2 regions of the Stutzerimonas marianensis genome follow, and region 2 is predicted to be linked to the other one. Evidence: riboswitches for the same ligand, from Rfam matches in the RefSeq annotation. Region 2 holds a riboswitch; the other holds the start of a gene.
The links. Region 2 has a riboswitch for cobalamin ahead of btuB (TonB-dependent vitamin B12 receptor). Riboswitches for the same ligand answer to the same signal wherever they lie in the genome.

Region 1 (14,931 bases), on a different contig from region 2:
CCGCGGCTGTTCCAGACCGGCTCGACACCCAGCAGCGAAAGGCCAAAGGCGACCATCGCCCCCTCGTCCCGCACCGTGTCAGACGCCCATAGGATGACGGCTTCGCGGCCGCCCTCCTGCATCGGCCGCTCACGGGCCTGATCGGCCATTTCCCGACCGATGCCCCAGCCGATTCGGCTCGGCAGCAGGCTGCTGTCCAGCGCATGGAAATTGCGCCCCGTCGGCAGCGCCTCGGGGGTGCGAATGGGGTCGTTGCCCTTGCCCGGCGCGACGAAGCCCCCTTCGAGCGCCTGCACCAGTGCCTGCATTTCGGCCGCAGGCGAATCGATCAGCGCTTGGCGGTGATGTGCGTTGCCGGTGCCCATCGACGCCATCAGGGTATCCACCGCTTCCTCGGACCACGGTTTGCCAAAGACATGCAGCCCGAGCGGCATGAAGCGCTCCTGGATGTTCGTCAGGTAATGGCCAACCTCATGGACCAGCAACTCGTCGTCGACCTGTTCGAAATCTATACCGCGCGCCGCCAGCGGATCGGCCATCGACTCACGCAGCTCAGGCTCCAGGCCCGATCGGCTCACCAACGCCTTGATCTCGGCAATGGTCGCGCGCCGGGCCGGCCCCTCGCTGCTGCCGGTGCCGGCCTCGAAACTCTCGATGAGCTGGCGCAGCTTGAGCAGGTCGTCATACAGCGGCGTCGCGACCAGCGGCGGCGTCAGATGGTCGACCATCACCGCCAGCCCCCGGCGCTTGGCCTGGATCCCCTCGCCCACGCCATCGACGATGTAGGGGTAAATGCTCGGCAGGTCACCGACAATTTGCATCGGATAATCCTCCGCGCTCAGTCCCGCCCGGCGGCGCGGCAGGAACTCGTAGGTCGAGTGCCGGCCCAGATGCACCAGCGCGTCGGCACGAAACTCGTCGCGTAGCCAGTGGTAGAAACCCAGGTACTGATGAGGCGGAGGAAAGACCAGATTGGCGTGCAGCAACTCTTCGTCGACCTCCCACCCCCTCGGCGGCTGCGGACCGATGAAGATGTTGCCCAGACGCAAGCCGGGGAAGATCATCCGGTCGCCCTGCACCATGACCTGGCCCGGTGCGTCGCCCCATCCGCGCAGCCCTTCGATACCAGTCGCCGCCAAGGCCTCGATCAGCTCCTCGGCCTCGGTCCAATTGGCTAGCCCGGGTTGAGCCATGGCGCGCTCGTAAAACCCTTCAAGCTGCGACAAGAGGTCCAGTGCGCGCGCCCGGTTGGGATGATCGATACCGTCGAGCACATGGTGCAGCTCGCTCGACCCGCTGCGCAGCGTCTGACTGGCGATATCCAACTGCGAAGCCTGCAGTGCGCGCCGCATCTGCGCGTTCCAGTAACCCAGCGGTCCTTGCACCATTTCCGCCTGGAGCGCCGCCGGCAGACCTCGGAACCAGCGCAGGTAGGCGTCACGTTCCAGGCCCTCTACCTTGCCAGCCATCTCTGCGAGGGCGTCGCCCTGTTCTGGCAGGTTCACGCCGCGCGCCTGCAGCATGGCGAGCAACGCCTGGGGCGAGTCTGGCAGCTCGCCCGTCTGGTAGCCCTCGGCCTTGAGGCGATTCAGAATGGCGAATAGCGACTGCGGTACGTCGAGGTTGTCGGCGCCGATATTGTGCCGGCCCGGTGGGTGGTTGTAGTAGATGATGGCGACGCGCTTGTCTTCGTTGGCTTTGCGCTGCAGCCGCTGCCAGCGGTGCACGCGCGCCGCGATCGCCTCGACCCGCGAAGGCAGCGGTTGGCTGAAACCGAACCGGATGCCGGAATTCGGGTCGATCTGTGCCGACGCCCAGGCCGCAAGCACCATCGGTTGGCTGCTACCCTGCAGTTCCGGCATGGCTAGCTGGTAATGCACCTTGTCGCGCCCGAGGCCATCGCTCGAAAGCTGCCAGACTTCGCCGTCACGGTCATCCAGGCGCAACCCCTTGAGCACCGGCACGTCGAGCTTCTTCAGCAGATCGGTCGCCTGCTCGCGGCCTTCACCGCCGCCAAGCACGAAGTCCTGCAGCACGATGACGGCGGCCAGCGGTGGGTGTTCGGCACCCTCGAGCCAGCGCAGCGCCTGTAGCGTACCTTCGCCCCAGGCGGCGAACAGGCTGACGCAGGCGATGTCGCGCTGCTGCAGCGTCTGGCACAGTGCATCGTTGAGATCGGCATCGCCTCGGCGGTCCGCTCGCCCATGGTCGACCACGGCAACCAGCGTCTCGCCCCGCCAGGCCAGCCTGGCGGGATCGGTGATGCGGCCATCCTGGTAGAAACGCAACGCAGGACGAGGCTCGGGGGGCAGGACCTCGGTCGCTCCGCCTCGGTCCGAAAGCCAACCCAGCAGCCGCGCGATATTCTCGCTGCCGCCTCCGAGCCAATAGCTGCGCGCCTCGATCCAACTGGCCTGCCCGGGGTTGGCGTCGCCCAACTGACGGGCCCAGCCGACCAGGTCCTCCCCAGGCTTTTCGGCACCTAGCCGGGTAGCGTGCTCGGCATCGCGAAACACCGGTTGGCCATCGATACGGCTCATGGCAACCAATGACTGGTCGCTGTGCATGATGACCCGATCAGCCGGTACAGGGCGCTGGAGCAATCGGTGCAAGCGATCTACCTCTGCGCCAAATACGCCTACCACCAGCAAGACGTCGCCGCTGGCAAGCCACTCCGCAGCCTCGACATCGTTCATTTCCGACAGCTGCTCGGGCGTGCGCGCAGCTACCGTTATTCCCGGATGGCGCTGCTTGAAGCGCACCACCGCCGATGCGAATTCAGCGGCGCTGTACTGCGAAATGATGGCGTTGATCTGGTTCGCGAACGCTGGCTGCGCCAGCAACATCAACAAGGCTGCGCATAGGCCGCGCATCGACGAAGACATGCCCCACTCCCGTATCGGGACGCGTGGGCGGCAGAAAACCCACAACCAGGCAGCTGGTGCGAGCCATTTCTGAGGATGTCGCCCACCGCGACAATTCCTTGGGGAGTACGGGCTGGTATCGGGCTCGGTCGAACGAGTCGACCTTACCGTTGCGGGGGCAGCATCAGCTTTCTACTGATTTCCCATTCAACCCGAACCGTGATCCGGGCACCGCGCACTCCATTGAACCGGCCACCTCGTGACCGACCGCGCGAACCTTACGCGCGCCCCCTGGTTAGATCAAGCCGTTATCGGAATCGGTGAGCGTGGGTGGCAGAGCTGGCTAGACTCTTCAATCTAGACCTTGGAGCCTTGCCGGATGAATGACGAGCAGCCCCCTAAATCGCTCACGCTGCGGCAAATGCTGCAAAGCGTCCTCGCTGGCGCCCTGGGCGTACAGAGCGCGAAGAACCGTGTTCGTGATTTCAGCCACGGCAAACCCAGCCACTTTATTCTGCTAGGCCTTGGATTCACCCTGCTGTTCGTGCTCGTGCTGCTCGGCGTCGTGAAGCTGGTGTTGTATCTGGTAGCCCTGTAGCGAGGCCGCTACTGATGACTGACCCAAAACACGGCCGTGGCGACGACCAACAGAATGATGAAGAAGATCGCGGTGGCGTCCGCGCGACTGTCATTACCATGATGCTGAGACACGGCTGCGCTCCTTTATGGGGTTTCTTCAGCGTCGATCAGGGCGTTCTGCCTGGAGTTAAGACCACCGCTGCGCGGCGCTCAAGGCCAGGCGTGCAAATTCCCAAAAAGCGGTGTTTCGTTCTAAACATATTCCCAAACATCACTTTTGCGCATAACTGCTAGCTGGTATCTTGCCGCCCTCCCTCAATGGGTGCGCGGCCGTGCGCGCAGAAAGCTGTAGACAGCCCTGAGAACAGGACACCCCATGTACGTTTACGACCAGTACGACCAACACATCATCGAGGATCGCGTGCGTCAGTTCCGCGACCAGACCCGCCGGTACCTGGCGGGCGAACTCGGTGGTGAGGAATTCCGCCCGCTGCGTTTGCAGAACGGCCTTTATATTCAGCGCTATGCGCCCATGCTGCGCATTGCCGTGCCATACGGGCTACTGTCGTCCAAGCAGGTACGCAAGCTGGCGGAAATCGCCCGCAACTACGACAAGGGCTACGCCCATATCAGTACCCGGACCAACGTACAGTTCAACTGGCCAGAACTCGAAGACGTGCCGGACATCCTCGCCGAGCTGGCGACCGTCCAGATGCACGCCATCCAGACCAGCGGCAACTGCATTCGCAACACCACGACCGACCAGTTTGCGGGTGTGGCGCACGACGAACTGGTCGACCCACGGCCCTGGTGCGAGATCATCCGTCAGTGGTCGACGTTCCACCCCGAATTCGCCTTTCTTCCGCGCAAGTTCAAGATCGCCGTCAACGGTGCGGTCAGCGATCGCGCCGCCATCGAAGTACACGATATTGGTCTGGAAGCGGTGAAGAACGATGCAGGCGAATTGGGCTTCCGCGTCTCGGTTGGCGGCGGCCTGGGCCGCACGCCGATCGTTGGCAGCTTCATCAACGAGTTCCTGCCCTGGCAACATTTGCTGACCTACCTCGATGCCATTCTGCGCGTCTATAACCGCTATGGCCGCCGCGACAACAAGTTCAAGGCGCGGATCAAGATTCTCGTCAAGGCGCTTACGCCCGAGGTGTTCGCCGAACGTGTCGACGCCGAGTGGTCCTACCTGAAGGACGGCCCGAACACCCTGACCGAGGCCGAAGTCGAGCGCGTCAGCCAGTTCTTCGTGGATCCGGCCTACCAGGTTCTCGAGGATCAGGACGCCGCGCTCGCACAACTCGACGCCGAGTATCCCGGCTTCGCCCGTTGGCGTCAGCGCAACGTGGTCGCACACAAGAAACCGGGCTACGCCGCCGTTACGCTATCGCTCAAGAGCACCGGCGTCGCTCCGGGAGATGTCACGGACAAGCAGCTCGACATCATTGCCGACCTCGCCGATCGCTACAGCTTTGGTGAAGTCCGCAACTCCCACGAACAGAACATGATCCTGGCGGACGTCGAGCAGGCTCGCCTGTTCGAGCTCTGGAACGAGCTACGGGAGCTGGGCGTCGCAACGCCGAATATCGGCCTGCTGACCGACATCATCTGCTGCCCGGGCGGAGACTTCTGCTCGCTGGCCAATGCCAAGTCGATTCCTATCGCCGAAGCAATCCAGCGTCGCTTCGACGATCTGGATTACCTGTTCGACATCGGCGAAATCGACCTGAACATCTCGGGCTGCATGAACGCCTGCGGCCACCACCACGTCGGCCATATCGGCATCCTCGGCGTGGACAAGAAAGGTGCGGAGTTCTACCAGGTCTCGCTCGGCGGTAGCTCGGGCCGCAATGCCAGCCTCGGGCAGATTCTCGGCCCTTCGTTCGCGCAGGATGCGATGCCCGACGTGATCGAGAAAATCATCAAGGTCTATGTCGAGCAACGTACCGAGGACGAGTCATTCCTAGATACCTTCCGCCGGATCGGCATTGACCCCTTCAAGGAGCGCGTCTATGCAGCGAATCATTAAGAACGACCAGGTCGTTGACGAAACCTGGCACCTGCTGCCCAAGGACGTGACACTCGAAGAACTGTCCAACTGCGATGACCTGATCGTGCCCTTTCAGCTGTGGCTCGACCATGCTCATGCCCTCAAGGCGCGTGACGGTGGGCTGGGCATCTGGCTGGAAGCCGATGAGGCGGTGGAGGACATCGCCGATGACCTGCAGCATTTCCAGGTAATCGCACTGAATTTCCCGGCGTTCACCGATGGGCGGCATTACTCGAGCGCCCGCCTGCTGCGCGAACGCTATGGCTACAAGGGCGAAATTCGGGCGATTGGCGACGTATTGCGGGACCAGCTGTTCTACATGCGTCGCTGTGGCTTCGACGCCTTCGCCATTCGTGCCGATCGGGATCCTTATGATGCACTGGAAGGCTTGAAAGACTTCTCGGTGACCTATCAGCCCGCCGCGGACGAGCCGCTGCCCCTGTTCCGCCGCCGCCAGGCCTGACCCCTCAACCGGGCCTGCATCGTGCCGGCAAGACGGCATGTTGCTGGCCCATCCAACCCCTTCGTCCCCGTACGACAATCCCGAAACGCGAAACCCTGCCGTAGCAGGGTTTCGCGAGGCGGGCATCCCTTTTCAGGTCCGCGGGTACATCCAGAAATTCGGATGTTCGGGCTGCTCGCCCTTGGTCGCCTCTTTACTGCCGAAGGCTTCCTTGATCTTTTCTGCCAATGCTTTCAAAGCCGACTCCTTGAGTTTCGCGTGATGACCTGGCGCTAGCTTGTTGGAATCACTCGAATCAGAGAAATCGGTTTTGGCTATTCGGACAATAGCTGGCGGAACGGCGGCATTCAGTCCAGTCGCACCAATGTCCGCCCCACCTGCCCGCCGGCGAGGATGCGCTCGATCGCGCCCGGTAGCTCATCCAACGTGACCTCTTGGACCAGGTCAGCGAGGTTCGGCACCTTCCACTGCAACGAGAGTTTGTCCCACATGGAGGCTTTCACCACCAACGGGATCTCGACCGAGTCCACGCCAAGCAGGTTGACACCACGCAGGATGAACGGCAGCACATTGGCCTGGAAGCTGGTTCCCGCGGTCAGGCCGCAGCAGGCGACACTCGCCCCGCGGCGCAGCGACTTGACGACGTTGAAGAGAATATCGCCACCGACAGTGTCCACCGCCCCGGCCCACTGCTCCTTGAGGATCGGCTTCTCGACACCCGCCTGCAGTGCACTTCGCTCCACCACCTCTTGCGCGCCGAGGCGCCTGAGGAAATCCGCCTGACTGGATTTACCGGTGACAGCCGCTACCTTGTAGCCCAGGCTAGCCAGCAGTGCGACGGCTATGCTGCCTACGCCCCCTGTAGCGCCGGTCACCAGCACGGGCGCTTCTCCTGGTTCCAGACCGGCTTGCTCGAGCTTGTCGACGCACAGCGCAGCCGTAAGCCCAGCCGTACCGAGAATCATCGCGTCGCGCAAGGACAACCCTGCAGGCCGCCTGATCACCCAGGCAGCCGGCACTCGAATGTATTGACCAAAGCCGCCAGCGGTGTTCATGCCCAGGTCGTATCCGGTGACAATTACCTCGTCCCCGACGGCAAACTCCGCCACGCTCGATTCGCTGACGGTGCCAGCCGCATCGATGCCCGGCGTATGCGGGAACTGACGCGTCACCCCGCGGTTGCCGGTCGCTGAAAGCGCGTCCTTGTAATTGAGCGAGGAGTACGCGACTCGAATGAGCACCTCGCCAGTCGGAAGGTCGTCAGTGCTGCGTTCGACCACATTCGACTCGAAGCGACCATCAGCCTGCTCTGTAGTCAGCAGCGCCTTGAAACTAGCCATTCGCTGTTTCCTCATTGCCAGAATCGTTGTTCATTCAAGCGGCTCAAGCCTTTGAGCAGGCCATGCTCGATAACCGTGCTGGCCGCCATGCCGAACCGCTCGGGAAGGCTTTTCTTTTCCGCGTAGTGCAGATGGAACAGATCCGCTTCGCGGGCACGTTCGGCCAGGTACTCGTCACTGGTCTTCAGTTCGTCCACCAGTCGCTTGCCCAGTGCCGAAATACCGAGCCAGACCTCGCCCGTCGCGACCTCGTCGATGGCCAGCTCCTGGCGATAGCGCGCCACAAAGTTCTTGAAGAGTTCGTGTGTGGTTTCCAGATCATCCTGGAACTTCTCACGCCCTTTCTCCGTGTTCTCGCCGAACACCGTCAGGGTGCGCTTGTATTCTCCCGCGGTCAGAACCTCGAAATCGACATCGTGCTTCTTCAGCAATCGATGCACATTGGGCAATTGGGCGACCACGCCGATCGACCCGAGGATTGCGAATGGCGCGCTCAGAATCTTCTGGCCGATACAGGCCATCATGTAACCGCCGCTGGCAGCAACCTTGTCGACGCATACCGTGAGCGGCACCCCGGCATCACGGACACGCACCAGCTGTGACGCTGCCAGCCCGTACCCATGCACCATACCGCCGCCACTCTCCAGCCGCAGCACAACTTCGTCCTGTGGCGTCGCCAGGGTCAGGACGGCCGTGACCTCGTGCCGAAGATTCTCGACAGCCGATGCCCTGATGTCACCATCGAAATCCAGCACGAAAACCCGAGAGCGTGATTCACCGGATTTTTTTGCCTGCTTGGCGGCCTTGGCCTCGCGCTTACGCTGCGCCTTGAGCTGGTCCTTGTCGACCAGCGCCTGTTCGAGCCGCTCGCGCATCGATTTGTAGAAGTCGTTCAGCTTCTGCACTTCCAGATGGCCGCTCCCCTGTTTACCCCGCCCTTTACGCAAGGATGCGAGCGTGATGAGCACCACCAGTATCGCGACGACAAGCGTCACGGTCTTGGCCAGAAAACTCGCATAGTCAGCAAGAAACTCCACATATCCTCCTAGGGCCACTCGACCAGGCGCGCCCGGCGCGCCAAAACCGCTCAAGCATACCCAGTCCTTCGACCGAGGAGCCAGTCATGCTCATTCAAACAAACGTATGATTTATCGTTGACACTCCGGAGGCATCCACCTACCCTCGCGAAAATCAGTCCCCCGGAGCGAAGCATGGGCAGCATCTACCTGATCCGCCACGGTCAGGCGTCGTTCGGCGCGGAAAATTACGATGTCTTGTCGCCGCTCGGCTTGCGGCAGTCCCTTGTATTGGGCGACTACCTCGGCGAACTCGGCATCCGTTTCGACCGCTGCATCAGCGGCGAGCTCAACCGCCAACAGGACACCGCGCGCGCTACGCTCGATAGTCTGTTCAAACGGTGCGACGGCGCCGTGCCCAACCTTGAGATCGATGGGGCCTTCAACGAGTTTCCTGCCGATGAGGTAATTCGCGCCCATATGCCTGATCTGCTCGAGGTGGAGCCGAATGCACTCCATATCCTGCGCAATGCCGCCGATCACCGGGGCGAGTTCCAACGGCTGTTTAGTTACGTGATTCGACGCTGGGTATCCGGCGAGCACGAGAAGGAAGGCCTGGAAAGCTGGCAAGGCTTCGTCGAACGTGTCGACGCCGGCCTGAAGCGACTGCTTCTCGAGGCGAAGCAGACCGACAGGGTCGCCGTATTCACTTCGGGCGGGACCATCACCGCCCTGCTACAACTGATCATTGGCGTTCCACCAATCAAGGCGTTCGAACTCAACTGGCAGATCGTCAATACGTCGCTGAGCCAGCTCAAGTTTCGCGCCGAAGAGGTCACCCTGGCCTCGTTCAACAGCCGGGCGCACCTCGATCTACAGAAGAATCCGGAGCTGATCACCTATCGATGAGCTCCAACTGCTTGTGGCCACGGCTGCATGTTCACCACGAAAACAAGGGATCAAATCGAATGAGCAACGTCGACGAAACCATCCAGGGCATGAAGGCCAAGTTCAACCCCAGCGCCGCGACCGGCCTGGACCTGGTATTCCAGTTCAATATCACCGATGCCGACAACTACTACCTCGTCGTCAAGGACGGAACCTGCGATTTTCACAAGGGCGAGTCGGCCGATGCCAACGTTACGCTGATCATGGACAGCGAAACCCTGCAAGGGGTGATCAGTGGCGAGACCGACGGCATGCAGGCCTTCATGGCCGGCAAGCTCCGCGCTGAAGGCGACATGATGCTCGCGCTCAAGCTGAGCGAACTCTTCCCAGCCTGATCGGGCACGGGAATAAAAAACCGAAGTCAGCGACTTCGGTTTTTTTTATGGATTTTGAATGCTTTTTCCATGCATAAAGCGTAGTGATTGATCAGCAACAGCCTTGCCAATAACAAGCTGAATCGCTTGGTAACAGGGGTATCGGCGCATTAGATTGAAAAGGTCCAGTGCTCGCGCTCGGGCCGGCTACATCGCTGCCTTCAGGCAGCCACCTATAACGAGAAGGGACAAGCATGTCGCTAGCAGATCAGACGAGCCCCGTTCGCGAGGGCGAGCAGCTCCCCATCGACGTCGTCGACCAGTACCTCAAGCAGCAGATTCCCTCGCTGGAAGGCACACCGGTCATCTCACAATTTCCAGGCGGCGCTTCCAACCTGACCTACCTCGTCGAATACGCCAATCGAGAACTCGTCCTTCGGCGTCCTCCGTTCGGCCACAAGGCCAAGTCGGCCCACGACATGGGGCGCGAGTTCCGCATCCTCAACCAGCTCAACGCGGGCTTTCCGTACTGCCCCAAGGCCTACGCTTATTGCACCGATGAATCGCTGATCGGTACCCCGTTCTATGTCATGGAGCGGGTGCGTGGGATCATCCTGAGGGAAAACATGCCGGCAGAGCTGGGCTTTACAGCCGACCAGACCACGGCCTTGTGCAAGAGCTTCATCGACAAGTTCGTCGAGCTGCACAACGTCGACTACCTCGCCTGCGGCCTCGGGGATCTCGGCAAACCGACCGGCTACGTACAACGTCAGATCGAAGGCTGGATCGACCGCTACGAGCGTGCCATTACGCCGGATGCCGCGAAATGGGAACCGGTCAAGCAGTGGCTTCGCGACAAGATGCCTGCCGACCACCACAAACCTGGCATCGTCCATAACGACTACCGTTTTGACAATGTCATCCTGAACCCGGAAAACCCGATGGAAATTATCGGGGTACTGGACTGGGAGATGACGACCATCGGCGACCCCTTGATGGACCTCGGCAATACCCTCGCCTACTGGATCGAAGCGGACGACCCGGCGTCAGTTCAACTGATGCGCCGCCAGCCAAGCAACGCACCGGGCATGCTGACCCGCCGACAGTTTGTGGACTATTACGCCGAACGCGCCGGCATCCGCCTGGACAACTTCGATTACTACTACACCTATGGGCTGTTTCGTCTGGCCGCCATCGTTCAGCAGATCTACTACCGGTACTTCCACGGACAGACCCAGGATAAGCGTTTCGCCAAATTCGTCCAGATGAATGCGCTACTCGAGCAAATGAGCCTTCAGGTCATCAACAAGTCGACGCTGTAAGACATACAGCCACAGAGGGGAATTTCCATGAGCAAGACCACACTGTTCGATCTCGACGGCAAGATCGCATTCGTTTCGGGCGCCAGCCGCGGTATCGGTGAAGCGATCGCCAAACTGCTCGCCCAGCAAGGCGCCCACGTCATCGTCTCCAGCCGCAAGATTGATGGTTGCCAGGCAGTCGCCGACGCTATCAATGCCGCCGGCGGCAAGGCGACGCCCATTGCCTGCCATATTGGTGAACTCGAGCAGATCCAGAGCGTATTCGCTCAGATACGCGAGCAATTTGGCCGGCTTGACATCCTCGTCAACAACGCTGCGACCAACCCCCAGTTCTGCCATATCCTGGATACCGATGTAGCGGCCTTTCAGAAAACCGTCGACGTGAATATCCGCGGGTATTTCTTCATGTCCGTGGAGGCTGGCAAGCTGATGCGTGAAAACGGTGGCGGCAGCATCATCAACGTCGCCTCGATCAACGGAGTCACGCCGGGCAACTTCCAGGGCATCTACTCGATCACCAAGGCGGCGGTGATCAACATGACCAAGGCTTTCGCCAAAGAGTGCGCGGGCGCCGGGATTCGCTGCAACGCGCTCCTACCGGGCCTGACCGACACCAAGTTCGCCTCTGCGCTGGTCAAGAACGACGCCATACGTGAGGAAGCGCTGCGGCACATTCCGCTGCATCGTGTTGCGGATCCGAGCGAAATGGCCGGTGCCGTGCTCTATCTGGCCAGCGATGCCTCCAGCTACACCACCGGCTTGTCACTAAATGTCGATGGTGGCTATCTCGCCTGATGAAGGCTTCCGGGCGGGTGCCATCGGTGTCCATCCATTTGAATGAGTCACGCGCTCCGCGCTGCGGGCAACGGATATTTTTGAATCACCATGCCTTCAGCGCCTGCTCGGCTGCATCGTTACGCGGCCGTGCCAAGAGCCCGGTTGGCGCCTGCTCAATCGCATACTCGGCACCGTCTGCGATCGGCAGATAACTCACCCGTAATGGACGTGCCTCGAGGAACATCGAACCGCACTGGCATTGCTGAAGCCAGGCCCAGGCATCCACACCAAGCGCGCTTTGTGCCAGTTGAGTCCTGGGACGGCGGGCCAGGTCCTGCTGCTCGACCGCCAGGTAGCGACCTGATAGCTGTTGCAGACGAAAGCCAGGTTCCAGACCAATCAGGGTCGCCAGGCCCCGCCACTGCAACACGCGTGCGTCCAGCTGCCAAAGGTCGCCCTCGAGAGTGACATGGCGCACCTGGCTGCCCTGCTCGATCCGTACCTGATACCGCTGATAGCCATCGGCCTGGAACGTCAGCGTGGCCAGAGGGGCATTCTCTTCCAGTGCCTGGTAGGTCCGCGCATCCCAGGCGACGAGTCCAATCAAACCGCCCAAGCCAAGTACCAGCAATCCAAAGGTTCCGCGCAACCAACCAAGCAGCCAATGCCCGCCGAGCAACAAACGCAGCGCCACCAGCACGGTAATCAGCGCAAACAGCGCGATCACAACGGACAACCCCAGGTATTGCATGTGATCTTCCTTGGATGAACGGAACGCGCCCAATTATCGACAGCCCCGGTCAAACCGCCAGCACCAGCGCAGCACTCTGATTACGAGTCGACATTCTGCACGCCGTGACCGACCAAACCCGCCCCGCACAAGCGAACCACGCACAAACATAGCGATTCGCCGTTGGCTGGCATCGCTCCGCCGGGCATCATGGCGTCCCCTCTCTGCGCCACGAGAACTCGATGCCGTACCTTGAACTGGCCATGGACCTACCGGTGCTGGTCGCGCTGCTCGCCGTCGCCTTCACCGCTGGATTCATTGACGCCATCGCCGGTGGCGGTGGACTGCTGACCCTACCGGCGCTGCTCACGGCAGGGCTGCCACCGCATTTGGTACTCGGCACCAACAAACTCAGCGCGACCTTCGGCTCCGCGACGGCAAGCTTTACGTTCTATCGTCGCAAGTTGTTCGACCCTCGCCAGTGGCGTCATGCACTGCTGGCCACCGCGATCGGCGCAATCCTGGGCGCCGCTCTGGCGCACCTGATTCCGGCGCGCTGGCTGAACCAGTTGCTGCCGGTAGTGGTGTTCGTTTGCGCGCTGTACGTCCTGTTCGGCCAGGTCCCAACGACGCCCCGCGAAGGCTCCCTATCGTCAAAGCCACACAGACAATGGCCTCAAGGTATCGGGCTGGGCTTCTATGATGGCGTGGCCGGGCCGGGAACAGGTGCGTTCTGGACCGTCAGTACCATGCTGCTCTACCCGCTCGATCTCCTACGCGCCAGCGGTGTTGCCCGAACCATGAACTTCGTCAGCAACGGCACCGCACTTGTGGTTTTCGCCATTCACGGGCAGGTGGCCTGGGTGTTGGGCTGTGGCATGGGGTTGTCTCTGATGCTGGGCGCCTACCTTGGCGCGCGCACCGCGATCCATGGTGGCTCCCGATTCATCCGCCCGATCTTCATCCTGGTGGTATTGGCGCTGAGTCTGCGTCTAGCCTGGCAGCACTGGTTCGGTACTCCCTAGGCGCCGGGCCACATAGAGTTCGATCAGATACCGCGCGATGGACCTGGGCGCCGGCAAGGCCGGCAGGTCATGAATGGAAAACCATCCGGCATCTTCGATTTCCTCAGGCTGCATCACGATGTCGCCCGAGGCGTACTCGGCGTGGAACCCAAGCATCAGCGAGTGAGGAAATGGCCAACCCTGGCTGCAGATGTACTGCGGGTCGTGGATCGACACGCCGACCTCCTCCTGCACTTCACGCCGCACGCACTGTTCGACGGATTCCCCCGGCTCTACGAAACCGGCCAGCGTGCTGTAGACGCCTGGGGCGAAGCGCGGCGAACGAGCCAGCAGCACCCTGTCCTCCGAGGTGACGAGCACAATCATACTTGGCGAGAGGCGCGGATACTGATGAATGCCACAGGCTTCGCATTTCATCGCTCGCTCGCGGGGATGCTGGGTCATAGGGTTGCCGCAACGACCGCAAAACCGATGCTGACTGGCCCACGTACCGATCTGCGCCGCAAAGCCAAGCATGCGGAACCGGTCGTTGTCTTCGTCCTGCATCATCAACTGCCGCAGGCCCTGCCAGCCGGCACCCGGAACAGTCACAGGATCGGCCAGCTCCATGAGGAAGACCGGCTCACCTTCGAAATAACCAAGCCCCTGTTCGCTGATCAGGGGAAGTTCGAGACGCTTGAGCCAACTGCGCGGAAACAACACTCCATTGGGATCGACCAGAAAACCCTGCTGGCAACGCACCAGTGCTGAGCCGGCTTCACCAGCCGGATCCAGCAGTGCGGGCTGCCAGCGCAGGCTCATCAGGCCGCCACCGGCAATCCAAGCGCTCGCACGCTCTCTTCCGCGAGATCGAGAACGCTGACGCGCGAATCGTCACGACGTAGAACCGCACCGCCCTCAAGGTAGTACTCGAGGCTGGTCAAGGCATCGGCCAGGGTCTCGAGCATCTGCTCGGCTGGCATCTGCATGCCCTCGAGCATCTCCTTCTGAATGAAGTCGGCACAGGCCCCAATCAGATCGGCTGCCCGATCCTGCTCGAGAAAACGCAGGCCGCCGCGAACGGCCATCAGGCTGAACGGGACATTGGCCAGGTGGAGTTTTTCACCATTGGATTCCAAATAGGCGGTAATGGCGCGCTTGGCCAATGCAAGGCCGGCGGTCGCCTCGCCGATCACCACGATGCAGGCTTCCGTGAGCTGATGGTTGGCGAAGGCTTCAGCTTCATGGCCGGGCTGTGCAATCTGGGGGCGCGGATCGCGTTTTTCGCCGCGCTCGAGACTGCCGACCATGCTTTCGACGTAGAGCACGGCGTCGGCGAGCTTGAGAAGCGCCTGCGGATCGGGAGCGACCTCGCCCGTCCATCCAGCAACCACGGGCAGTTGGGCATGCAAGGCGCTCGAAGCCGAAGATAGGCCCACCATACCCAGCGTCTTGCCCAGCTTGCCCAGTTGGGTCTGCAGGCTGACATAGGCATCGGCCGGCGCGGTTTGTCGCTCG
Region 2 (14,931 bases):
GGTCGCTGCGGCAATAGAACACGCCGAGCCCCTCCGGCCCCAGCATCCATTTGTGCCCGTCGGCCATGGCGAAGGCACAGCGGCTTTGCTGGACATCGAAAGGCAGGGCACCGAGTTGCTGTATCGCATCGATGCACAACAGAACGCCATGTCGCTCGCAGGCATCGCCGAGTCGCGGCAGGTCCAGGCGCAGGCCACTGGCGTATTGCACCGCGCTGATCGCCATGAGGCGGGTCCGCGGTCCGCAAGCGTCGAGCAGGGCCGCTTCGGGATCGCTGCCGGCCAGGCTGACCTGCACGACCTCGACGCCTAGTGGGCGAAGCGCTTCCCACACCACACGGTTCGAAGGAAATTCTTCGTTGCTGATGACGATCTGGTCGCCGGCGTTCCAGTCGAGCCCGAACGCGACGAACGACAACGCCTCGGAGGTGTTCTTCACCAGGGCGACATCGCTGATCGCTGGGGCGTTGAGCAGGCGTGCCAGCCTGGCCCGCAAGCGGCTTTCCATAGTGAGCCAAGTCGGGTAGTCCCGCGCGCCGACAGTCATGTTCTCCCGGGCGAACGCGGTCACCGCGTCTGCCGCCCGGCGAGGCCAAGGTGCGACGGCCGCGTGATTCAGGTAACGCAATCCGTCGACTTGAGGAAATTCGTCACGCACTGAACTCATTCTTATTGCCTCGTGCATTTTCTGACTGGATGGGCATAATAGTTCGCCTCGACTCCCTCAGCCGCAGCCCCTATATGCAAAATGAACCCCGCAAGGTTCGCGAGTTTCGTCGCCGCGAACAGGAAATCCTCGATACCGCGCTTCAGTTGTTTCTTGAACAAGGGGAAGACAGCGTCACCGTCGAGATGATCGCCGACATGGTTGGCATCGGCAAAGGCACCATTTATAAGCACTTCAAGTCGAAGGCGGAGATCTACCTGCGCCTGATGCTGGACTACGAGCGCGACCTCAATGAGCTGTTGCATTCGCCAAGTGTCGATCGCGACAAGGAAGCGCTGTCGCGCGCCTATTTCGAATTTCGCATGCGTGACCCCCAGCGTTATCGCCTGTTCGACCGTCTAGAGGAAAAGGTGGTCAAGGGTAACCAGGTTCCGGAAATGGTCGAGGAGCTGCATCGCATCCGTGCGTCCAATTTCGAACACCTGACCCAGCTGATCAAGGGGCGAATCGCTGAAGGTAAGCTCGAGGATGTGCCGCCGTATTTCCACTACTGCGCCGCCTGGGCGCTGGTACATGGGGCAGTGGCGCTCTATCACTCGCCGTTCTGGAGCAACGTGCTCGAAGATCAGGAAGGCTTTTTCCAGTTCCTCATGGATATCGGCGTTCGCATGGGCAACAAGCGTAAGCGAGACTGACGGCTGGTCCGACGCGACGGGAGTACGGCATGCACCAGGCAATACGGCGCGTCGCCGACGCGCTACGGGAGGCCGAACGCACATTGATCATCACGGGTGCCGGGTTGTCGGCCGACTCCGGTTTGCCGACCTACCGGGGAGTGAGTGGGCTTTATAACGGCACGACCGAGGACGGGTTGCCGATAGAGGCGGCGCTGTCCGGGCCGATGCTCCAGCATGATCCGGCGCTGTGCTGGAAATACCTCGCCGAGATTGGCCGCGCCTGCCTGAACGGGCACCCCAATGCAGGCCATCGGGCCATTGCGAGACTACAGCGGCGCCACCTCGGTTGCTGGGTACTGACGCAGAACGTGGACGGCTATCACCTGGCGGCAGGGAGCCCGCCGGATCGGCTGATTGAGATCCACGGCACGCTCGCCCCGTTGTACTGCATGAATTGTCGACGGCGGGACGATGTGCTGGCCACCCGGTTGACCGGTCCGCTTCCGCCCCGTTGCGAATACTGTGCCGGAGTGCTCAGGCCGCCGGTTGTATTGTTCGAGGAGCCGCTCCCCAGCGCCGCGCTCGCCCAGCTACAAGCTCAGGTCGCGAGGGGATTCGATGCGGTTCTGGCTATTGGCACCTCGGCGAGTTTTGCCTATATCGTCGAGCCGCTTTTGCGGGTGCAGCAGGCCGGCGGCTTCACGGCTCAGATCGACCCGATGGTCAGTGAGCTTTCCGGACAAGTTGACGTGCATCTCATGGCTGGCGCCTCAGACGTTTTGCCGCAGCTAATCCGTCACATTTTCCCCGATTGAATTTGCTCATCGCCGTCGTCACGGGCATAGTTCGGCCACTTTCGGCTTCGAACCTACCCGTGCCATGCGCCAACGCCTCGCACTTTTGCTTCCGATCCTGCTCGTCTCGCTGCTGGCGGCCTGTGCCAGTCAGCCCGAGCGTCCCGCAGAGATCGTTGCGCTCGAAGAATTCAGTTTCGAATTGCCTCCCCTCACGGTGCAAGAGCCGGCGGGCGCTGCAGACACGTCCAAGGCTGCGCTCGATGCGCTGACCGACGACGCCCGTTACACACTGCCGGCATTGGCCGACAGCGTGCTCGAGCGGGGCTTTCAGCTGGTAGGGACGCCTTACCGCTACGGGGGCAGCTCGATCAGGACCGGTTTCGATTGCAGCGGCTTCGTCGGCTTCGTGTTTCGCAAGGAGGCCGGCATCGAGCTACCGCGTTCGACGCGCGAGATGATCAATCTCGACGTGCCGAAGGTCAGACGCAGCGAACTGCAGCCAGGCGATGTCGTGTTCTTCAATAACCGCGGGCGTGGCCGCGTCAGCCATGCTGGCATTTACATCGGCGAGCATCGCTTCATCCATTCATCCAGCTCGCGCAGCGGTGGCGTTCGGGTCGACAGCCTGGACGATCAATACTGGCGTTCCAGTTTCATGCAGGCCAAACGTGTCCTCGCGCTCGCCTCCGGCGAGACCAAGACCGTCGCTATTCGCCACTGAGCGCGGCAGGTACGCGGCTGGTTGCATCCTTGACTACATACCGGCAGAGTGATGGCTCGTTTCTCGGACTGCTCTGCTATGCCTGTTCTGGCCCGCTCCCTTCTCGTTTTGCTGATCACCCTGCTGCTGAGCGCCTGTTCTGGTAACAGGCCCGTCGAGCAGGCTTCCGTGCGCTCACCGGCGCCAGCGCAGGCTTTGCCGGGCGCGGCGGAAGACGTCCTGTTTACCGCACTGGGTCTGGTGGGAACGCCTTATCGCTACGGCGGCAACACACCCGCGAGTGGCTTCGACTGCAGCGGCTTGATCGGTTACGTCTATCGCGGCGCGGCTGGACTGGAGCTGCCGCGCACCACTGGTGAAATGAGCAACATGCGGGGCGTCGGTGTCCGGCGAGATGCCCTGCAGGCCGGCGACCTGCTGTTCTTCGCCACGGCGGGTGGGCGCCGCGTCAGCCATGCTGCCATCTATGTTGGCGAAGGGCGGTTCGTCCATGCCCCGTCCTCGGGTGGTACGGTTAGGCTCGATCATCTGTCGGACCGCTACTGGCAGCGCGCCTATCTGAGCGCAAAGCGCATCCTTGATAACGAGCGATTGGCGAGGACGCCGTGACGCGCTGACTTAACGCGCCGTCGCTACGGCCGGTGCCGATTCGGCCGCACGGGTTCTAGCTGTAACGCGGGAGCGTCTGCCGCCCAATTATGGAGGCGGGGAATGCCTGATCTACGCCTACCGGAACAACCCAATGCATGCGAGCTGTGCCAGCGGGCTGCGCCGCTGACGCGTCACCACCTGATCCCGCGCTCGCTTCATGGCAAGACCTACGTGCGCAAGCGCTTCTCTCGCGAGGAACGCATCACCGCAACGCTTTGGGTCTGCCGAGCCTGCCATGATCAGATACACCGGTTGTTCACTGAGAAGGAATTAGCGCTCGGCTATCACACTCGCGAAGCGCTGATGGCCGATCCGCGCCTGCGCAGCTTCGTCGAATGGTTGGCTACCAAACCGGCCGGGTTCACGCCTAGACACTGAACCTGAGGGTGCCCGTCGGAATATTTGGAAATATTCAGCGGGTTGACTTTGGACAGGTGTCGAAATGTCGCACCTCGGCTATGATCGGCACCCCAAACTTCTCGGGTGCGTGTCCTGCGCACAAACCGTCCCCCTTTGTATTAGGTGCCTTATGCCTGAAGTACTTCAGTACGTGCTGATCGGCCTTGCCGTGGCCGCTCTGCTCGGTGTCGTTCTGGAAGAAATAACCCATGTAAACAAAGCCAAGGTGACACTGTTCTTCGGTACCTTCGCGTGGATGCTGCTGTTCGTCTTTTCGCCGGACGGAGCAGAGCGCGAGGGGGTACTGGAAAGCCTCAACGAAAACATCGCAGAGATTGCCGGACTGTGGATCTTCCTGGTTGCGGCAATGACCTTCGTCGCCTATCTGAACAAGAAGGGACTGATCGAGAACCTTATCTACCTGGTCCTGCCTGGTCGGATCAGCGAGCGCGCCTTGCTCTTTCTTACCGCAACCTTCTGCTTCGTATTCTCTTCGTTGGCGGACAACATTACCGCGACGCTGGTATCCATCACGCTGATCATGTCGCTCAAGCTCAGCGCTGAAAAAACCATCAAATACGCGGCTCTGGTCGTGTTCGCCGTCAACTCCGGCGGCGTGGCGCTGATCACGGGTGACGTCACGACCCTGATGATCTTTCTCGCCGGCAAGGTGAAGATCCTTCAACTGCTATTGCTGGCGATCCCTGCCTTCCTCGCCGTCATGCTGCTGGCCGCGATGCTTTCAATCGGCATGACCGGGCAGGTCGTCGTCGAGAACAAGCGTTCGGAGGTGCGCCGAGTCGATATCGCCATTGCGCTGATTTTCCTGGCAACCATTCTGTGCACCATCGTGGGCAACTTCGTCTTCCAGATCCCGCCGGTGCTGACCTTCCTGACCGGGTTGTCGATCATGTTTCTGGTGGCCCGTTTCTTCAGCGACGACATCGAGACCGATCCGATCCTGGAATACGTCCGGCAAGTCGAGTTCGAAACCCTGCTGTTCTTCCTCGGCATCCTTCTGCTGGTCGGGATGCTCAAGGAAATCGCCGTACTCGATGGATTGGTGCGGGTCTACGACCAGGTGCCGGCGGTGTTGGCCAACTACTCGATGGGCTTGCTGTCTGCTGCGATCGACAACGTACCGCTGACCGCAGCGCTGCTGAAGTCCGGGCTGGAAATGGGCGTGGCGGAGTGGATGGTGCTGACCTATGCCGTCGGTGTCGGCGGTTCGTTGCTGGTGATCGGCTCGGCGGCGGGAATCGTCGCCATGAGCAAGGTGCCCGGCCTGACGTTCGGCAGCTACCTGAAGTATTTCCTGTACCTGTTCATTGCGTTCAATACCGGTTTCGCCGGGGTCTTTCTCATGGGGCGTGTGTTGGCCGGTTGAGCCGCATTCAACGCCGGTTGACGGTTCTGGCTCTTGCAGGTGGAATTTCCCGGAGTCTATCCGGGTCTAGCTCCTTAGGCTGGCGCAAACCGGCGCCGGCCGCAGGCAGAGGAAGGAGCGATGGTACTCAGCCGACGCGGGCGCGCCTGCCTTGCCGGTGCGATGCTGATGACTGCAGGCTCGACGCTAGCCGCTACGCCGGATGATGAGTCGCCATTGACCCGTGGGGAATACCTGACCCGTGCGGGCAATTGCTTGAGCTGTCACACCCGGGAAGGCGGCGCGCCGTTTGCCGGGGGAGTGCCATTCGAGACGCCTTACGGCACCCTCTATTCGACCAATATCACGCCCGACCCCGATACTGGGATCGGGCGCTGGGATGACGACGATTTCATTCGGGCGATGCACGAAGGGATCGGTCGGCAGGGGGAGCATCTCTACCCCGCATTCCCTTATACCGCTTACACGCTGATGAGCCGCGACGACGTTCTGGCTATCAAAAGCTACCTCGATAACGTCGAGTCGGTGGCCTACCAGCCACCCGAAAATCAGTTGGTATTTCCCTTCGATCAGCGCGCGCTGCTGGCCGCCTGGAAGTTTGTGAACTTCGACGCGGCCCGTTTCGAACCGGTTTCCGATCAGGATGAAGAGATTAACCGCGGCGCCTACCTCAGCGAGGCAGTTGGGCACTGCGGCGAGTGTCATACACCCAGAACCCTGACTCAGGGCCTGGACAGCAAGCAGCATTACGCGGGCGCGACGCAGCAGGGCTGGACGGCCTGGAACATTACCAGCGGCGCGCGAGGAATCGGCAACTGGTCGGAGCAGAAGCTGCTGAACTATCTGTCGACCGGGCATCAGCGCGGCGAAGCCGTTGCCGGTGGGCCGATGGCCGAGGTGGTGAGTGACAGCCTGAGCTGGCTGAGCGAGCAGGACTTGCGAGCGATTGCACGGTATCTGATGCAGGTCCCAGCAAAGGACGGGCAGGTGCCCGCGCGTGACGAAATCGAGCCGGCCGGTGCCAACCCAGAGGACCCCATCCATTCGTTGTTCGTTGCCGCTTGCGAAAGCTGCCACTACCCAGACGACAGGGGGCGAGGCGGCCCATACCCCACGTCGTTTCCAAACTACTCAGCCGTCCGCGACCCGAACGGGACCAACCTGATCCGCGTCATGCTTGATGGTCTGATCCGCGGCGGACGCAGCGACGAGGCGTTCATGCCGGCCTATCGGGACCTCCTCACCGACGAGCAGATCGCTGCACTGGCGACCTACATCGGCCAGCGTTTTGGTGGCCACGACAATAGCTTCAGTGCGGACGACGTCGCCGCGCTGCGTGACTAGCAGGAGGTCTCACATGACGCTTGCATTGGAGGTGAACGGCCAGGTCCACAAGCTGACGGTCGACCCGTCGACACCGTTGCTCTATGTGTTGCGCAATGAACTGGGCCTCAAGGGGCCGAAATTCGGATGTGGCCTGGGTGAGTGCGGTGCCTGCACGGTGCTGGTCGACGGCGCTCCGGTGCGCTCCTGCCTGCTCCCAACTGCCTCGTTTGTCGATCGCCAGGTGGTATCGGTAGAGGGTTTGGGCAATGCGTCAGATCCGCATCCGCTGCAACAGGCATTCATCGATGAGCAGGCTGCGCAGTGCGCCTATTGCATCCCCGGCATGATCATGACCGCCCAGGCACTGCTGGCGCGCAACCCGCAACCGAGCGAGGCGCAGATCAAGCAGGCGCTCCTGGCCAACTTCTGTGGCTGCGGCACCCACCTGCGCATCGTTCGCGCAGTTCAGCGGGCCGCAGCCGCGATGAGCGAGGGCAGGCAAGCATGAGTGGCCTCTCGCGGCGCGGATTTCTGCAAGGCTGCTCCGCTGCGCTGGTAGTGGGGTTCAGTTTCGGCCGTCCCATTATGGCCACGGCGGCGGAGGCGTTTGGGCTGGGAGACATCGACAAACCGATCGATCGTGATGAAGTCGATAGTTGGCTGGTCATGCGTGACGACGGGCAGGTGGTGGTATACAGCGGCAAGGTAGAGCTGGGCACAGGCGTGGAAACCGCGTTGCGGCAGATAGCGGCCGAGGAGTTGTGCATCGCCTTCGCCACCACTTCGCTGGTTCAGGGCGATACTCGCCTGACGCCCAACCAGGGCGTGACGTCCGGCAGCAAGACGATACAGATCGGCGCACAGCAACTGCGGCAGGCAGCAGCCACCGCGCGCCAGGCGCTACGCGAGCGAGGCGCCGAGGTACTGGGGGTGGCTGTCGATGAAGTCGAGGTGCGTGACGGGCAGGTTCGAATCGCGGCCACGCCGCAGCGCTCGGTCAGCTACGCGGCGCTGATAGGCGGCCAGCCATTTTCCAGGCGTGTCGAGGCAAGCGCGCCGCTGTTGGAGGCGGAACGTTATCGCCTGGTCGGGACTTCGGTGCCGCGGGTCGATATCCCAGCCAAGGTATTCGGCGAGTTCAGCTTTGTTCAGGATGTCCGTCTGCCCGGCATGCTGCATGGCCGTGTCGTACGGCCACCGATCACGGGCGCCAGCACCTTGCCGGTACGGATCGAATCGATAGATGACAGCGACCTTCCCGCAGGCGTGCGTGTGGTGCGCCGTGGTGCGTTTCTAGGGGTGGTCGCGGAGACCGAGTGGGAGGCGATCCAGGCGGCGCGTCGTTTGAAGGTCGTCTGGACCCATGATGTGAAATTGCCGGAGATGGCGCGGCTGCATGACTTTCTCGAGTCGCTTCCGGCCCGCACGCGCCGGATCGTCGACCGTGGCGAGTTGCATCCGCAATTCCAATCGGCCGATAAGGTGCTCGAAGCGCAGTACCAATGGCCGTATCAGAATCACGACTCCATTGGCCCGTCCTGTGCTGTCGCTGACGTACGGGCGGAAGAGATCACGCTGTGGTCGGGCACCCAGGGTCCGCATCAGCTGCGCGAGGCGATCGCTGCGCTGACCGAGCGCCCCAAAGAATCGGTCCGTGTGATCTATGCAGAAGCGTCCGGGTGCTACGGCCACAACGGTGCGGATGACGTGGCCGGGGATGCGGTGCTGATGTCGATGGCTGCAGGACGGCCGGTCAGGGTCCAGTGGTCGCGCGAGGATGAGCACGGCTGGAACCCGAAGGGACCGGCCATGCGGATGCGCTTGCGCGGCGCCTTGAGCGCGGCGGGTGACGTCCGCGGCTGGTCGTTTCGCAACTGGACGCCGACCCATTCGACCCGTCCGAGCGCCGACGCGGGCGATAGGGCGCTGCTGGCCGGCATGCTGATCCACGGCATGCCGGATTTCGATCGAACGGTGGGCGGTGACCGCAACGCGCCGGTGGATTATCGCTTCGAGCATTGTCGCGTGGAGATCAACTGGTTGGCCGTCACCGACACGCCATTGCGGCCATCGGCGCTGCGAGCCCTGGGTGCAGTGCCGAACTGCTTTGCCAACGAGTGTTTCTTCGACGAATTGGCCCATGCTGCGGGGCGCGACCCGCTGGCGATGCGGCTGGATTATCTCGATGACCCGCGGGGCCGCGCCGTGCTCGAAGCGGCTGCCAAAAAAGCTGACTGGCAGCCGGGTCGTAGCCGCGCTACGCCCTGGCGCAGCGGTGTCGTGACGGGGCGCGGGCTCGCCTACGCCCGTTACGAAAACGAAAACGCCTACGTGGCCGTGGTGGCCGATGTCGAGGTGAGCGAGCGGGGGGTGAGGGTGTTGCGGGTGGTCGTAGGCCACGATTGCGGGCTGATCATCAATCCCGACGGCGTCCGCAACCAGATCGAGGGGAACGTTCTCCAGGCGACCAGTCGTGCACTGAAAGAGGAGGTCAGGTTTGGTCGCGAGGGGGTGACCAGCCTGGAGTGGGGTGCCTACCCGCTGATCACTTTTGCCGAGATACCGCAGGTCGACATCGTGTTGATCGATCGTCCTGACGAACCGTCGCTTGGCGCTGGCGAGGCTACCACCGCGCCGGTGCCCGCTGCCATCGGCAACGCCATATTCGACGCCACCGGGCTAAGGCTCCGTCAAGTGCCGTTCACCCGGCAGCGCCTCCTGGCTGCTCGGGACGAGGCGTGACGTCTACCAGTGCAGGTTGAAGTGCGAGCCCAGCACGAAGGTGTCATCCAGCAGGTCCCAGCGTTCGACGCAGGCGTGTTTGTCAGGCCCCGCGTGTAGCTTCAGCCGATTGAATGAGTTAGGTGAGGTGCCGCGCACCCGTGAAGACAAGGTCGTGCCTGCCTGCACCATCCAGATTTCGCGCGACAGCGCGGTGTATTGCTTGGACAGCGGAAGTACGTAAGGCAGATGGATGTGCCCACCCATCACCAGGTCGAGCCCTTCATCGGCCCAGCAGTGCAGGGCGGCGTCGGCTCCGTGCTGCAGGTTGCTGAGGTCGCTCAGCACCATCGCGCCGAATGGCTGGTGGGCCACCACGATACGCAGTTTGTCGTGGCTGGTTCGTCTGAGCCTGTCCCGCACCGCCTGGACCTGCCGTTGCGTGACGAGACCGTCCTTGTGGCGCCTGGGGTGGGTGGTGTTGAGGCCGATGATCAGGGCCTCGTCGTTTTCGAACGTGGGTTCCAGATCGTCGCCGAAGTGACGCCGGTAGTTGTGATAGGGCGTCAGGAAGCGGGCGAAGAGGTTGTACAGCGGAATATCGTGATTGCCCGGGATCACCAGCGTCTCGGGAATGCCGTGTGCGTGCAGACGCTGGACGAAGGCCTGTGCCGCAGCGAACTGGCTGGCGCGGGCGCGCTGGGTGATGTCGCCGGAGAAGACCAGCAGGTCCGCGCCGTGCTCGCGCACATGGCGTTCCATGGCCTCCACGACAGCGGGCTGCTCGGTGCCGAAGTGGGTGTCGGATATCTGCACGATGATCGTCATTGGCTGGCGTTTTCTCTTCGGGATTCCGGTTTCCGGGGGCACGTTAACCTATTCGAAGCCTGGAGCGCGCCAGCGTTCCGGTAAAAGCGCTTCGCATCCCCGGGCGACATCGCTTTCGGTTGCGCGGCACAGGGCCTTGGACTAACCTCCGCGCTGCTTCAGGTGCCCCCTGGCGAAACGCCAGTCGGGTGAAACAGGGAAGCCGGTCCATTCGTAGAAGATTCCGGCGCTGCCCCCGCAACGGTAGGCGAGTCACGAACCGCTCGACGCCACTGTGCCGCAGGCACGGGAAGGCGCGGTTCTCGGACCCCGAAGGGTCCACTCGCAAGCCCGGAGACCGGCCTGTCGCACTTCACGGCAGCGCGGTGGGCGCTGATCGGCGTGCGCCCGTGGGGTGCATTCCTGTCGCCCCTTTCCGTCTGCCCTTATCGACTGGATGTCGTGCGGCGGGCACGACGGAGACCCCACCTTGATCTGCAAGTCATTCAATACAACCGCGGCGTTTGCATTGCTCGGCCTCGCGCCGTTCACCTTCGCGCATGCTGCGCAAACCTCGCTCGACCTCGACTCGACCGTCGTCACGGCCACTCGAGTCGATACGCCGACGCCGGCGCTGGCGGCAACGACCGTCATCGACCGGGAGGAGATCGAGCGCAGCCAGGCAACCTCGCTGCCGGACGTTCTGCGCCGTGTGCCGGGATTGTCGCTGGCCAACAATGGCGGTCCGGGCAAGACCACCAACCTTTTTCTGCGTGGCACCAACTCCGACCACATGATCGTGCTCATCGATGGCGTGAAGGTCGGTGCCGTCAGCAACGGTGCTGCGGCTTACCAGGACTTTCCGGTCGAGCTGATCGAACGTATCGAAGTGGTACGAGGGCCGCGTTCGAGCCTCTACGGTTCTGAAGCCATCGGTGGCGTCATCCAGATATTCACGCGCAAGGGTGAGGGGCAGGGCGCGCGACCATTCTTCTCGGCGGGCTATGGCACGCATGACACCCTGAGCGGTAGTGCGGGGATCACCGGAGGTGACGGCAAGGGTTGGTACAGTCTGGGTATCAACAGCGAGGACACCGATGGGATCGATGCGACCAATCACAACAGCTTCTCCAACGATCCGGACGCCGACGGCTATCGCAATCTGGCCGGCTCGCTGAACGTCGGCTACCGTTTCGACAACGGGCTGGAACTGGCCGGCAACCTGCTGCGGGCCAAGACGCACAACGAATACGACGGCGGCGATGACGCCTACATGGACGGCGAACAACACGTCGTCGGAGGCAGCGCACGCTATGCGCCGCTGAACAACTGGATGGTCACGCTGCAAGCCGGGCGCAGCCAGGACAAGAGCGACAGCTACAGCGACGGAAGCTTCTCGTCACGCTTCGATTCCCGCCGCGACCAGTTTTCCTGGCAGAACGACATCGAGCTGGCGGAGCGGCACACCCTGACCCTGGGGTACGACTATCTGCAGGACGAGCTCAGCAGCGATTCCGACTACCAGATGAATTCACGGCACAACAATGGTGGTTTCGCTCAATATCTGGGGGGCGCAGGCCGGTTCGACTGGCAGCTCAACGCGCGCCGCGACGTGAACGAAACCTTCGGCGGCCACAACACCGGCGCGGTTGCTCTGGGTTATGCGCTGGCCGAGAGCCTGCGCGGTTATGTCAGCTACGGCACTGCGTTCAAGGCGCCGACCTTCACTCAGCTTTACTACCCTGGCTTCTTCGGCATGTACGAGGGCAACCCGGACCTGGAACCCGAGGAGTCGAAGAATCTCGAGGTCGGTCTCGAAGGGCAACCTGGCTGGGGCAGCTGGAGCGTCAACCTGTTCCGCAACGAGATCGATAACCTGATCGCCGCGACGGGCCCCAACAACGGCTATATCAACGTGGACGAGGCCCTGATCCATGGGGCGGAGTTCAATATGGCGAGCGACTGGCAGGGCTGGTTCTGGAGCGCCAATGCAACCCTGCTCGAAGCGGAAAACCGTTCGGACGGTGCCAACAACGGTCGAAGCCTGCCGCGCCGCCCGCAACAGCTTTTCAATCTGGAAATGGACCGCGCGTTCGATCGCTTCAGTGTGGGCGCTACCCTGCATGCCGAAGGCGCCCGCTACAATGACGCAGCCAACCAGACCGAGCTGGGCGGTTTCGCGACCCTCGACCTGCGCGCCGAGTACCGTATCGATCAGGAATGGCGACTGCAGACGCGTGTCGCCAACCTCCTGGATGCCAACTACCAGACCATTGACGGCTACAACCAGCCTGGCCAAGCGGTCTATTTCACCGTTCGCTATCAGGCCCTCTGATCGCACAGGGTGCGACGAAACCGAAGGAGAACACGCATGATCAAACTGTCCCCCCGAGCCCAACTGGCCGTTGGCGTCGCCCTGGTGGCGCTGATGGCCGTGACCCGCGGGCAGCATCTTGCCTCGGTGAACCTGCCGAGCGCCTCGTGGGCGGTGTTCTTCGTCGCGGGAATCTTGCTGGCGCCGCGCTGGGTTTTCCCCATGCTGTTCGTGGAGGCGTCACTGCTGGATCTTGCAAGCGTCGGTTGGCAGACCGCCAGCAGCTATTGCCTGTCGCCCTCCTACTGGCTGTTGCTGCCGGCCTACGGTGCGCTCTGGTTGGGCGGGCGCACCTATGCCCGGCTGCACCAGGCGCATTGGCACAGTCTGGCGACGCTGATGGCGTGCATGGCGTTGAGCGCCTTCGTTGGTTACCTCTTCTCCGGGGGTGGCTATCTGTTTTTCTCAGGCCAGTATGCGGACCCGACGCTGGCGCAACTGGCTGAGCGGATCCTCCATTACTACCCGCGCAACCTCGCCAACATGGCGCTCTACGTCGGCGTCGCGACGGCGCTCTATGTCGGCCTGCGCGGCGTCAGCGCTCAGCGGGCGGAGGCTCGCGCATGACCGAGTCGGCTGAACGCGACGCCCGGCATCGCGCGCGGATGCAACGCAAGAAGGCGGTCGTCGATGAGAAGATCGCCGCGGCCCAGGACGAATATGGCCTGTTGCTGGTTCACACCGGTAACGGCAAGGGCAAGAGCAGCTCGGCCTTCGGTATGGTGGCGCGTGCGCTCGGCCACGGCATCAAGGTGGGCGTGGTTCAGTTCATCAAGGGTGCGGCGAGCACGGGCGAGGAGAATTTCTTTCGGCGGTTCCCCGAGGACGTTCGCTACCACGTGATGGGCGAGGGCTTCACCTGGGAAACCCAGGATCGTCAGCGCGACATTGCCAAGGCTGGCGAGGCCTGGGCGGTAGCGGTCGAGCTGCTGAGTGACCCCCAGATCGGCCTGGTGGTGCTCGATGAGCTGAACATCGCGTTGAAGTACGGCTACCTGGAACTCGACACCGTACTGGCCGATATCGAATCGCGGCCGCTGCTGCAGCATGTAGTGGTGACCGGCCGGGGCGCGCCACCTGCGCTGATCGAGGCCGCCGACACCGTTACCGAGATGAGCCTGGTCAAGCACGCGTTCAAATCCGGGGTCAAAGCGCAGAAGGGAATCGAGTTCTGATGCCGCCAGCAAGCACCGGAGCGCCGGACAGGATGCTCGCGGATGAATGAAGCGCGCCACTGTCCTGCATTGCTCGTTGCTGCTCCGGCGTCCGGCCAGGGCAAGACTACCGTCACCGCCGGTCTGGCGCGTCTTCATGCGCGGCAGGGGCGGCGGGTGCGGGTCTTCAAATGCGGCCCGGATTTTCTCGATCCCATGGTGCTGGCCCGCGCCAGCGGTCATCCGGTCTACCAGATCGATCTCTGGATGGTCGGTGAAGCCGAGAGCCGGCGTCTGCTCTGGGAGGCGGCAAGGGACGCGGACCTCATCCTCATCGAGGGGGTGATGGGGCTGTTCGACGGCACGCCATCGGCGGCGGATCTGGCACGGCACTTCGGCGTCCCGGTGCTGGCCGTGGTCGATGGGTCCGCGATGGCGCAGACCTTCGGCGCGCTCGCTCATGGCCTGGCAAGCTATCAGCCGGACCTGCCGTTTGCCGGCGTGCTCGCCAACCGTGTCGGCAGCCCCCGTCATGGCGAAATCCTGCGCGACTGCCTGCCGGCGCACATCGATTGGTTCGGGGCCATGCCGCGCAGTGAAGCGGTCGGCCTACCGAGCCGCCATCTCGGGCTGGTGCAAGCACAGGAGCTGGCCGATCTGGATGCGCGCCTCGACGCCGCGGCGGACGCTTTGGCCGAGAGTTCAGGCGGTGACCTGCCCGCGCCGGTCTGTTTCTCACCGCCGGCTGTCCTGGATCGGCCGCCGCTGCTCGAAGGCGTGCGGGTCGGTGTGGCACGCGATGCCGCATTCGCCTTCGTCTATCAGGCCAACATCGATCTGCTTCAGGCCATGGGCGCTGAGCTGCTGTTCTTTTCACCGCTCAGGTTCGCGCGTCTGCCGGCCGTCGATAGCCTCTATCTACCCGGTGGCTATCCGGAGCTGCATCTGAAGGTTTTGGCTCGCAACCGTGCCATGGGGGAGGCGATACGCGCCCATCATGACGCCGGCAAGCCTACGCTGGCCGAGTGCGGCGGCATGCTCTACTTGCTCGAGGGTCTGACTGATCGGGAGGGCGCACGCGAGGATATGCTCGGGTTGCTGCCCGGTGAGGCGCGCATGCAGAAGCGCCTGGCCGCGCTGGCCCTCCAGGAGGTGCAGTTACCGGAAGGTCGACTGCGCGGGCACACCTATCATCACTCGGCGCTCGACTCGCCGATGCAGCCACTGGCGCGCGGCGAATGCCCGAACTA

Region 1: linked by a shared signal. The riboswitch ahead of MST27_RS08815 (cobaltochelatase subunit CobN) and the one ahead of btuB (TonB-dependent vitamin B12 receptor) in region 2 are both predicted to bind cobalamin.

Annotation. Positions count from the first base shown of each region.
Region 1 is NZ_JALGRD010000004.1:217,577-232,507, reverse strand. It holds gene MST27_RS08815 (cobaltochelatase subunit CobN) at 1-2,885, opposite strand, end outside; cobalamin riboswitch at 2,979-3,116, opposite strand; gene MST27_RS08810 (DUF2970 domain-containing protein) at 3,244-3,462, shown strand; gene MST27_RS08805 (nitrite/sulfite reductase) at 3,820-5,478, shown strand; gene MST27_RS08800 (DUF934 domain-containing protein) at 5,462-5,962, shown strand; gene MST27_RS08795 (YhdH/YhfP family quinone oxidoreductase) at 6,310-7,302, opposite strand; gene sohB (protease SohB) at 7,314-8,339, opposite strand; gene MST27_RS08785 (histidine phosphatase family protein) at 8,514-9,227, shown strand; gene MST27_RS08780 (SCP2 sterol-binding domain-containing protein) at 9,287-9,601, shown strand; gene MST27_RS08775 (phosphotransferase family protein) at 9,835-10,902, shown strand; gene MST27_RS08770 (SDR family oxidoreductase) at 10,930-11,697, shown strand; gene MST27_RS08765 (hypothetical protein) at 11,783-12,430, opposite strand; gene MST27_RS08760 (sulfite exporter TauE/SafE family protein) at 12,652-13,434, shown strand; gene nudC (NAD(+) diphosphatase) at 13,402-14,235, opposite strand; gene MST27_RS08750 (FimL-related protein) at 14,235-14,931, opposite strand, start outside.
Region 2 is NZ_JALGRD010000007.1:83,661-98,591, forward strand. It holds gene MST27_RS13350 (aminotransferase class V-fold PLP-dependent enzyme) at 1-667, opposite strand, end outside; gene MST27_RS13355 (TetR/AcrR family transcriptional regulator) at 742-1,362, shown strand; gene MST27_RS13360 (NAD-dependent protein deacylase) at 1,392-2,159, shown strand; gene MST27_RS13365 (C40 family peptidase) at 2,224-2,862, shown strand; gene MST27_RS13370 (C40 family peptidase) at 2,941-3,471, shown strand; gene MST27_RS13375 (hypothetical protein) at 3,574-3,891, shown strand; gene nhaD (sodium:proton antiporter NhaD) at 4,043-5,299, shown strand; gene MST27_RS13385 (c-type cytochrome) at 5,420-6,643, shown strand; gene MST27_RS13390 ((2Fe-2S)-binding protein) at 6,657-7,133, shown strand; gene MST27_RS13395 (xanthine dehydrogenase family protein molybdopterin-binding subunit) at 7,130-9,367, shown strand; gene MST27_RS13400 (metallophosphoesterase family protein) at 9,371-10,174, opposite strand; cobalamin riboswitch at 10,318-10,534, shown strand; gene btuB (TonB-dependent vitamin B12 receptor) at 10,647-12,488, shown strand; gene MST27_RS13410 (hypothetical protein) at 12,525-13,094, shown strand; gene cobO (cob(I)yrinic acid a,c-diamide adenosyltransferase) at 13,091-13,702, shown strand; gene MST27_RS13420 (cobyrinic acid a,c-diamide synthase CobB) at 13,745-14,931, shown strand, end outside.